Linked DNA regions of Desulfosporosinus acidiphilus SJ4. The protein of the gene in region 2 interacts with the protein of the main gene of each other region in a pairwise test. Links are inferred from orthologs where the notes say so. Each region holds a gene or a part of one and is shown on either strand. Other genes may lie near its edges.

Evidence for each region.
Region 1: the proteins of DESACI_RS13890 (region 2) and acpP interact in binary tests that used the Escherichia coli proteins (3 or more experiments, as listed by UniProt). The link is inferred for Desulfosporosinus acidiphilus SJ4 from one-to-one orthologs.
Region 3: the proteins of DESACI_RS13890 (region 2) and secA interact in binary tests that used the Escherichia coli proteins (3 or more experiments, as listed by UniProt). The link is inferred for Desulfosporosinus acidiphilus SJ4 from one-to-one orthologs.

Annotation. Positions count from the first base shown.
Region 1 is NC_018068.1:3,808,964-3,812,024, forward strand. The notes cover bases 126-3,026. They hold acpP (acyl carrier protein), read right to left. Parts: upstream 1,740-3,026; coding sequence 1,512-1,739; downstream 126-1,511. Other genes in these bases: fabF (beta-ketoacyl-ACP synthase II), read right to left, coding at 126-410; DESACI_RS17430 (NAD(P)H-dependent flavin oxidoreductase), read right to left, coding at 423-1,367; fabG (3-oxoacyl-[acyl-carrier-protein] reductase), read right to left, coding at 1,786-2,529; fabD (ACP S-malonyltransferase), read right to left, coding at 2,531-3,026. Also shown: more of fabF, read right to left, coding at 1-125; more of fabD, read right to left, coding at 3,027-3,061. UniProt on the Escherichia coli protein: Carrier of the growing fatty acid chain in fatty acid biosynthesis.
Region 2 is NC_018068.1:3,059,086-3,062,059, forward strand. The notes cover bases 161-2,974. They hold DESACI_RS13890 (acyl-CoA thioesterase), read right to left. Parts: upstream 1,868-2,974; coding sequence 1,454-1,867; downstream 161-1,453. Other genes in these bases: DESACI_RS13880 (D-alanyl-D-alanine carboxypeptidase family protein), read right to left, coding at 161-194; DESACI_RS13885 (DegV family protein), read right to left, coding at 218-1,069; DESACI_RS25545 (hypothetical protein), read right to left, coding at 1,231-1,353; DESACI_RS13895 (DUF896 domain-containing protein), read left to right, coding at 2,060-2,254; DESACI_RS13900 (MBL fold metallo-hydrolase), read right to left, coding at 2,401-2,974. Outside these bases: more of DESACI_RS13880, read right to left, coding at 1-160.
Region 3 is NC_018068.1:4,814,441-4,817,703, reverse strand. What follows is about bases 1-3,103. They hold secA (preprotein translocase subunit SecA), read left to right. Parts: upstream 1-352; coding sequence 353-2,854; downstream 2,855-3,103. Other genes in these bases: hpf (ribosome hibernation-promoting factor, HPF/YfiA family), read left to right, coding at 1-129. UniProt on the Escherichia coli protein: Required for protein export, interacts with the SecYEG preprotein conducting channel.

The DNA.
Region 1 (3,061 bases), 750 kb from region 2 along the record:
AACATAGGAACAAAAAAGGGACTTACTCTGCCGGTGCCCCGGTTCATCAGAACCTCCTTTTGTTCTTCAAAGGTAATGACTCCGCCGATTCCGCACCCCATCACGGCCCCGGCACGTTCCTTATTGACCTTTTCAAAATCAAGTCCGGAATCCTGAACAGCGAGTTTTGCGGCAGCGATGGCAAATTGGGAAAAACGGTCCATATGGCGGCTTTCTTTTTTATCAATCCACTCCGTAGGTTCAAAGTTTTTAACTTCTCCCGCAACTTTCGTCGACAGCGTAGAAGTATCAAAACGAGTTAACAACCCGATTCCTGAGTTGCCTGAAATTAAATTATTCCAAAATTCGTTAAGTTGATTGCCAACGGGAGTGATAACGCCCATTCCCGTGATTACTGCACGATGTTTCAACTCTCTTCCTCCTTAAGCCTCTTCTATACCGGCTTTGATGTTTTCAAAGATTTCATGAACTGACTGAACTTCATTAATTTTGTGGACTTTGGCACCGGAAAAAATCAATCCCTCTTGGACATCGCCTTGTTGTGCCTTTATCAAACGGCGCATAATGCAGAAGTTCCCCTCACAATGTTTGAGGCAGAGACTGCATCCATTAGGCTTGACATCACTATGATCCTCCAGAGCTTTCGTGAATGGATTTCTAATCCCCCTGCCCGGTAAACCTACCGGACTATGAATAATTACAATATCCTCTTCCTTGGCCTTGATCATTTCGTTTTTCCATTCTGCAGCAGCACTGCTCTCTTTACTAACAGCGAAACGGGTTCCCATTTGCACGCCGTCTGCTCCGGACTTCAGCATTTCTGCCACACCATGCCCGTCTGTAACCCCTCCTGCACCAATGACAGGAATATTCACAGCAGTAATAACTTCCGGAAGGATTTCGTGGATTGAACGATCCGTTCCAAGATGGCCGCCGGCTTCTGTTCCTTCAACAATAACAGCGGCTGCCCCCAATTTCTCGGATAACTTAGCCAATTTGGCGGTAGAGACTATCGGTACCACCGGAATGCCCTTTTCCTTACCCCATGTAAACATATCTCTTGAGAATCCCGCCCCTGACACTAAAAGGTCAATTTTTTCCTCAAAGGCGGCATGAACTAACTGAGCAAATTCACGCACGGCAAACATTATATTGACTCCAATAATCCCTTTCGTACGCCGGCGAGCTTCACGAATTTCAGCGATTAATTCTTCCACAGACAAACCGCTGCCAGCAATGAGGCCAATTCCACCTTCCTCAGCCACAGCGGCTGCCAGGGGGGCCATAGATATGCGAACAGCCATTCCTCCTTGAATGATTGGTATTTTTGCAACTAAATCTGCGATATGAAGTTCGGGTATTTTCACAATGCTTCCTCCCGTCAGTTATACCCCTTTGCCTGGTATAATGAAACTGAATCTATCTGATCTCTCTCCGAAGTTATTACGATCTGCGGAAAAAGCAAACTCTCTAAGAGAAAGCCCCGCAACTTTGTACGGGACTTTTCGTTATTATTTGTTTTCTTTGATGTAATTGACTGCATCCCCGACTGTCCGGATTTTTTCTGCTTCTTCGTCCGGAATATCCATATCGAAGGCCTCTTCCAGAGCCATAATCAATTCAACGATGTCCAAAGAATCGGCATTCAGCTCTTCAAAGGAGGTCTCCTGGGTAACCGTTGCTTCGTCGACCCCAAGTTGTTCGACGACGATGGCTTTCACTTGTTCGAAAACTCCCATGGTGTTTCTTCACCTCCTCTCACAGACTAAATTTACGCACTTGCACTTACATTTCCATACCACCATCAACGCATAAGACTTGACCCGTTATGTAAGATGATTCCGGTGATACTAAAAATCGAACAACTTTGGCAATATCCTCCGGCTTTCCTATGCGGCCTAAGGGGATTCCCTGCAAAATCTCCTGCTGCACCCCTTCAGGTAATGTTTCCGTCATATCCGTACTAATATACCCCGGGGCAACAACATTGACTCGTATTCCGCGAGAGGCAAACTCTTTAGCCGTCGCTTTGGACAAACCGATGATTCCAGCCTTGGCTGCCGCATAATTTGCTTGACCGGCATTTCCCGATATACCCACAACTGAAGAAATGTTAACAATAACACCGGACCGTTGTTTAAGCATTCCTTTACTGACAGCTTTTGTACAGAGAAAAACCCCTTTGAGATTCGTTGCCAAGACTGCATCCCAATCCGCTTCTTTCATGCGAAGCAGTAATCCATCACGGGTAATCCCTGCATTGTTGACCAGGATATCAATTTTTCCGAAATGTTCAAGAGAGGTTTGCACTAAGCGATCAACATCTGCCGCTTGACTTACATCCGCCTGTACGGCGATGCTTTCTCCTCCTGCCTGGCGAATTAAGGCGACGGTTTCCTCCGCCTTTTCAGACCGTCCTGCATAATTTACAACAACTTTGCTACCTGCAGCTGCTAATTCAAGGGCGATAGCTCGTCCGATTCCCCGACCGCCCCCTGTAACGATAGCTACGCTTTCATTCAGCACCATTTTAACGACTCTCCTTCAAATATGCAAGTGACTTTTCCAAGCTCTCCTTATTCTCAACACGAAGAAGATTGACCTCGGGAGCTATTTTCTTGACGAGCCCGCTCAATACCTTGCCCGGACCACACTCAATAAACGTATCAACGCCTGAGTCTACAAGATAGCGCACCGATTGTTCCCAGCGGACAGGTCCGCTCACTTGATCAACTAAGGACTGTACGGTGCGTTCGGCGGAAACAACCTCCCCGGCGTCAATATTGGCAATGACCGGGCAGATAGGAGGAGCCCACTGAACCTGCCTTAAAACCGAGAGCAGTTCTTCTCCCGCTTTCCTCATCAGAGCGGAATGAAACGGCCCGCTGACCGCCAGAGGCATGGCCCTTTTGGCTCCCAGCTCCTTAGCAACTTCAATGGCACGCGTTACCGCCGTTAATTCACCAGAGATAACCACTTGCCCAGGACAATTAAAATTTGCCGGAGCAACGACTCCTAAGTCTGATGCCCGCTGACAAGCCTCTTCTACTTTTTCAGCAGA
Region 2 (2,974 bases):
GGTGCCAGCTGTTCATTGGGATTTTTGGCAAAAAGAGTCTGGCCGGATTGAACATCGATTAGATAAGCTCCCTCACCGTGCACTACCGGCAAGGATTGACTGTCAGAAGGCTTGTCCGCTGCATAAGTAGTTTGAATATTGCTCATCATCATTGATAAAGCCAATACAAAAATCGTCATGAATTTAAATTTCAAAGAAGAGAAGCCTCCTGTTCTTGCTATACTTTACGCTGATAAAAAAGTGCGAGAGTGCCTGGCCCCGTATGACTGCCTACTACACAGCCAATATCACTAATCCAAATGTCTTTTACGACAACGCGTTCCCTGATTTCTCGGGCAAGAATCAATGCTTCTTCATAACATGCTGAGTGCGATATTCCAATGATCTGTTCTCCAGGATTATCAATTTCCTGCTCCAAGACTTCGGCTAACTTACGAATAGCTGCTCGTCTGGAACGCACTTTGGCAAAAGGCTCAATTTTTCCCTCAGAGGTCATGTGTAAAACAGGTTTCACGTCGAGTAAACCACCTAGGAGTCCGGCGGTTTTACTCACCCTGCCTCCTTTAACTAAATACTCTAAGGTATCCAATGTAAAAATATATCGCATCTTGGCCCGAAGATCAAGAATCGCAGCTTCAGCTTCTCTCCAATTTGCAGCAGAGGTAAGAATTTGCTGAGCCAAAATAGCCAGCAAACCATAGCCGAAGGAAGCTCCCAAGCTGTCAATGATGTGAACCCGCTCCGGTGCCGAAGTGGATTCGGCCATTATTTGAGCTGTGGCAAAGGTTGAACTAAGACCCGAGGAAAGATGGATAGCCACCACATCATACCCCAGAGATAAATACTGCTCATAATGCTCTAAAAGGATCTTGGGATTAGGCTGAGATGTTTTAGGCAATTCTTTGAAGTGGCGATAGTCTGCATAAAAATCTTGAGTATTAAGATTAACGCCTTCGAGATAAGTATTCCCGTCAATAGTTACCGTCATTGGAATTATATCGATACCTGCTGCAATGGCGCGGTCTAAAGGGATATCTGACGCGCTGTCAACAAGAACTTTGAAAGACATAATAATACCTCCCAACAAACAGGGTTCGACGTTATATAATTCGAGATGGGGCAATATTATCCTGCACACTTAAAAAAAATAAATGCCCATGCTTAATCGCAATGGGCACTTAATTCTATGACAATTAATCAGCGGGTTATTATAATCGGATACATTGACCTCTAAGACGCTAATCGTTGAATAATGGCATGTTGCCCAACAATAGACATCAATTTCGGAAGTTCCTGTTTCTTAACCAACCGATAATTTACTTCTTCGCCTTCGATCCATGTTACTAAAAACATAGAATCCCTTCTCTCAATTGCATTTTGGATTATGTATACATAATACCATAATACATTATGGGAAACAAGGCTTTCCGAAGGGCCATAAACGATTCCTATATCAATTATTACTAATAATCATCTGTAGTTGTCGCCATAAATCAGTATCTCGAATATCGGTATGCCGCCCTTCTTTGTTAATGAACAGATGGACCGTTTTTCCTTGAGCTAATAACGTCTCATCTCGATACACCAAATAAGAAAACGTCACTGAACGAGTTGTAACTTTATCAATCGTTGTCACTATTTTAATATCATCATCATAGCGTGCTGGCTTTCGATATCGGCAATTAGCTTCGATCACCGCTAAAGAAAAGCCTTGCTCTTCAAACCTCGTATATGGGAGATTTATTTCTCGAAAAAGTTCAGTACGGCCTACCTCGAACCAAATGAGATAATTCGCATGATAAACGATCCCCATTTGATCCGTTTCAGCGTAGCGAACTCGCAATCGACTCGTTCCTGATAACCCCATTTTTAGCCCTCCCTTATATCGTATATCCCCGTAAAAGGCCTTTTCTATAGTTTTCCCTTCATGACGTTAATTAAACTTGTCCCAAAGTGCAGGTATCCCTTGAAAGACCGCCGTCCTGTTTTAATTATTTGTTACAACATGTTATAATTGAATATCGTAATCTCAGTAAATCCTACGAAAGGGGCATATTTCTTGACGACTTCATCAATTAACATACTGATTCAAAGAATCAATGAACTTTCTAGAAAGCAACGATCTGAAGGTCTTGAAGAATGGGAGAAGGCTGAACAGGAGGTCTTGCGGCAAGAATACTTATCTTTTATCCGCGGCCAAGTGAAAGAGACCTTAAGCAAAGTCAAATTTGTTGATGATCCGCCCATTCAATAGAGGCATCGCATACATCCCCATCTCAGCCCCCCACTTATCGAAGCGGGGGGCTTTCCTTCGATTTCTTCATCCAATCGTAGATTCTCGTGGGAGTGGTCCCAATGTTCGTCTTTAGCTAAACGCGAGTTGATTAAGGGTAGAATTACTTAACTATTTAAAGTTCTTTTGAGTGTGTCCAACCAATGACTCGACGCTGGGGTCGCAGGGCCATGACCGGGCAGAATCCAACGTAAGGAACGCTCAGTTACACTGCGGGCCGAATCTTTTAACATTTTTTTATCCCAAGTAAAATAATTCGGAGCAAGCCGAATCTCGCCTCCCTGAAATAAATCTCCGACAATGGCTATCCCATTACGGTAGAGTGCAATATGCCCGGGAGTGTGTCCAGGCGTAGGTATCACTTCCCAATCACCGAATATTTTCCCATCCTTCAGTGGTGTTATTTCTTTGGGAAGATTCAATCGTCCAAAAATAGGACGAGTCAAGGTTGGTAACCAGCGTTTAATGCCATAACGCTTCTGCTGTCCTATGATAAATGGAATCTCAAGCAAATGGGCATAAAGAGCACATGTAAAATAGTTTTGTAGTTTAACTGCACTTCCAACGTGATCGATATCATAATGGGTAAGAACAATTCCTTCTATAAGCATAGGATCTAGTCCAATTGTATTCATATACTTTATTATCTTATATTCTTGACCAGGCATTCCTGTATCAACT
Region 3 (3,263 bases), 1.8 Mb from region 2 along the record:
GAGGCTATTATGCAAATGAATCTGATCGGACACACATTCTTCGTATTTACCAATTCTGAAACTCAAGAGATGAACGTAGTTTATCTGCGAAACAGTGGAGACTATGGTCTGCTTCAGCCCCAATTTTAGGAGTTTATCGAGACCTCAAGTAAAATCAGCATACGTTCAAAGAGAAACATCGTAAAGTTTTTATGAAGTGATAAGGTTAATTACCAAGCGCAGGCCCGCTGAGCGGGCCTTTTAATGTGAAGTAAAATTATCCCATTGACAAATCGCCCGCTTCAGTTGCAGTGGGTTCTCTGGAATGTTAAAATTATGAAGACACAAGCAAGATTGAAGAAGGGTGGATATCATGGGGCTTTTAAATTTGTTTGATGATAATGCGCGGGAAATCAGGAAGTATCAGAAACGCGTTGATGTAATTAATAGCCTTGAACCGCAAATCGAGGCGTTAAGTGATGATGAACTGCGAGGAAAGACGACTGAGTTTAAAGAACGCCTAGATAAAGGGGAAAGTTTGGATAACATACTGCCGGAAGCTTTTGCGGTTGTACGTGAGGCGAGCCGGAGGGTTATCGGTCAAAGACACTATGACGTACAGCTTATTGGAGGAATGGTTCTTCATGATGGCCGTATTGCAGAGATGCGTACTGGGGAAGGAAAAACCCTTGTTGCAACCCTGCCGTCCTATCTGAATGCCTTGACAGGGCTGGGAGTCCATGTGGTAACAGTTAACGATTACTTAGCCCGGCGTGACAGCGAGTGGATGGGTCAAATCCATCGTTTTCTGGGTTTAACAGTCGGTCTTGTTGTTCATGGTTTGAATTATGAGGAGCGGCGCAGCAGCTATGGTGCGGATATAACCTATGGGACTAACAATGAGTTCGGTTTTGACTACCTGCGGGATAATATGGTTACACGTCCGGATGGTCTTGTGCAGCGGGATTTAAATTATGCCATTGTTGACGAGGTTGACTCAATCCTGATTGACGAAGCCAGAACCCCCTTAATCATTTCCGGTGAGGCGGACAAGCCGACAGAACTCTATTTCAGAGTGGCTATGGTTATCCCCCGTTTGAAGCCGGAAGAGGATTACAAGGTTATTGAAAAAGAGCATGTTGTTACGCTGACAGAACAAGGGGTAAGCCGAGTAGAGAGTATGTTGGGCGTAGAAAATCTCTATGAAGATATCCATACAGAGTTGGCACATCATGTTAACCAGGCTTTAAAAGCCCATACTCTTTTCAAACGCGATCGCGATTATGTGGTTAAAGACGGGGAAGTTATTATTGTTGATGAATTTACCGGACGGTTGATGTTTGGCCGTCGTTATAGTGAAGGGCTTCATCAAGCGATTGAGGCCAAAGAAGGCGTGAAAGTAGAAAAAGAATCCCAAACATTAGCCACCATCACTTTCCAAAATTACTTTAGGATGTTCAAGAAGCTAGCCGGTATGACGGGAACAGCCATGACCGAAGAACCGGAGTTTCGTAAAATATACAAACTCGATGTGGTAGAAATACCTACTAATAAGCCAGCTATCAGAAAGGACGAGCCTGATGTCATCTATCGCACGGAAAAAGGTAAGTTTCTTGCCGTAGTAGAAGACATCATTGAACGTCATTCAAAGGGTCAGCCCCTTCTGGTCGGAACCGTTTCGGTAGAGAAATCCGAACATCTCAGTGCTATGCTGGAGAGGCGGGGAATCCCACACCAGGTTCTGAATGCCAAATATCATGAAAAAGAAGCCCAGATTGTTTCTCAAGCAGGGCAGCTTGGAATGGTGACCATTGCTACGAATATGGCCGGCCGCGGAACGGATATTATTCTTGGTGAGGGCGTTGCCGAACTCGGCGGACTGCATATCATTGGTACAGAGAGACATGAATCCCGCCGGATCGATAATCAATTGCGAGGTCGGGCAGGACGTCAGGGGGACCCCGGTTCGACTCAGTTTTTTATTTCCTTAGAAGATGATTTGATGCGGATGTTTGGCGCGGAAAACATTATGGGCATTATGGACAAATTGGGGATGGACGATTCCGTACCCATTGCTTCCCGTATGATTTCCCGATCCATAGAGTCTGCTCAGCGCCGCGTCGAAAACCGCAACTTTGATATACGGAAACATGTACTTGATTATGATGATGTCATGAACCAGCAGCGTGAGGTCATATATGGGCAGCGGCGAGCTGTTTTAATGGGTGAAAACCTTAAGGATAACATAACGGATATGCTGGAGAAAGCCGTTAAAAACAGTATTGCTATGTTTAGCGGGGACAGTCCTTTTCCTGAGGAATGGGATTTAGCGAGTTTAGCCGACTATGTTGAGAACTTTTATCTGCCGGGAAACCATTTGGACCCCGAAACACTGGCTGATCTCTCCGGCGAAGAAATCGAAGAACTCCTGCTGGATAAAGCCACAGAACTTTATCAAAAGCGCGAAGATGAGTTCGGCGCAGATCTAATGCGTGAAATCGAGCGTGCCGTTATGCTGCAAGTCGTGGACAGCAAATGGATGGATCACCTCGATGCTATGGATATGCTGCGTGAAGGGATTGGTCTGCGGGCCTATGGTCAAAAGGATCCCTTGGTTGAATTCCGTCGAGAAGGATTTGAGATGTTCCAGGCTATGATCGATTCTATTCAAGACGACATTATTCGCTATGTTCTGAGAGTAACCCCACAAGTTCGAGAAGAGGCTCCAGAGCAGCCGCGCAATGTCACGGAAAACCGCTATGAAGGAGAACCAAGCGCACCGGTCCATACAGGGGATCAGATTGGCAGGAATGACCTCTGCCCTTGTGGAAGCGGGAAAAAATATAAGAAGTGCTGCGGGGCAGAAAAAAAGTAATTTCGGAACCCAAGAAGCCACAGAGACGTTTTAATTAAACCATTATCAGATTTGGAAGGGTGAATTGGCAGTGCTTTCTGATTGGAAAAAGGATCTTGAAACTTTAAATGTGCGCCTGGCAGATTTGAGGGTTTCTCTTTGACGTTACTCAGAGAATCGATAAGATCAGTGCTCTGGAGATAGAATTTCATCGCCCGGATTTATGGGATGATCCGGATCTAGCTCAAAAGATTATGCGAGACTTAGCGTTTCACCAGGGAAAGGTAAAACTCTATGAGGAATTAAAAAAGGACTTAGAAGAAACGGAAACACTTTGGCAGTTAGCGGTGGAAGAAGATGATGTGACTCTTGAGCCGGAAGTCGAACAAGGAATTAAAGCGCTGTTAGATAAATTCGACGCCCTGGAACT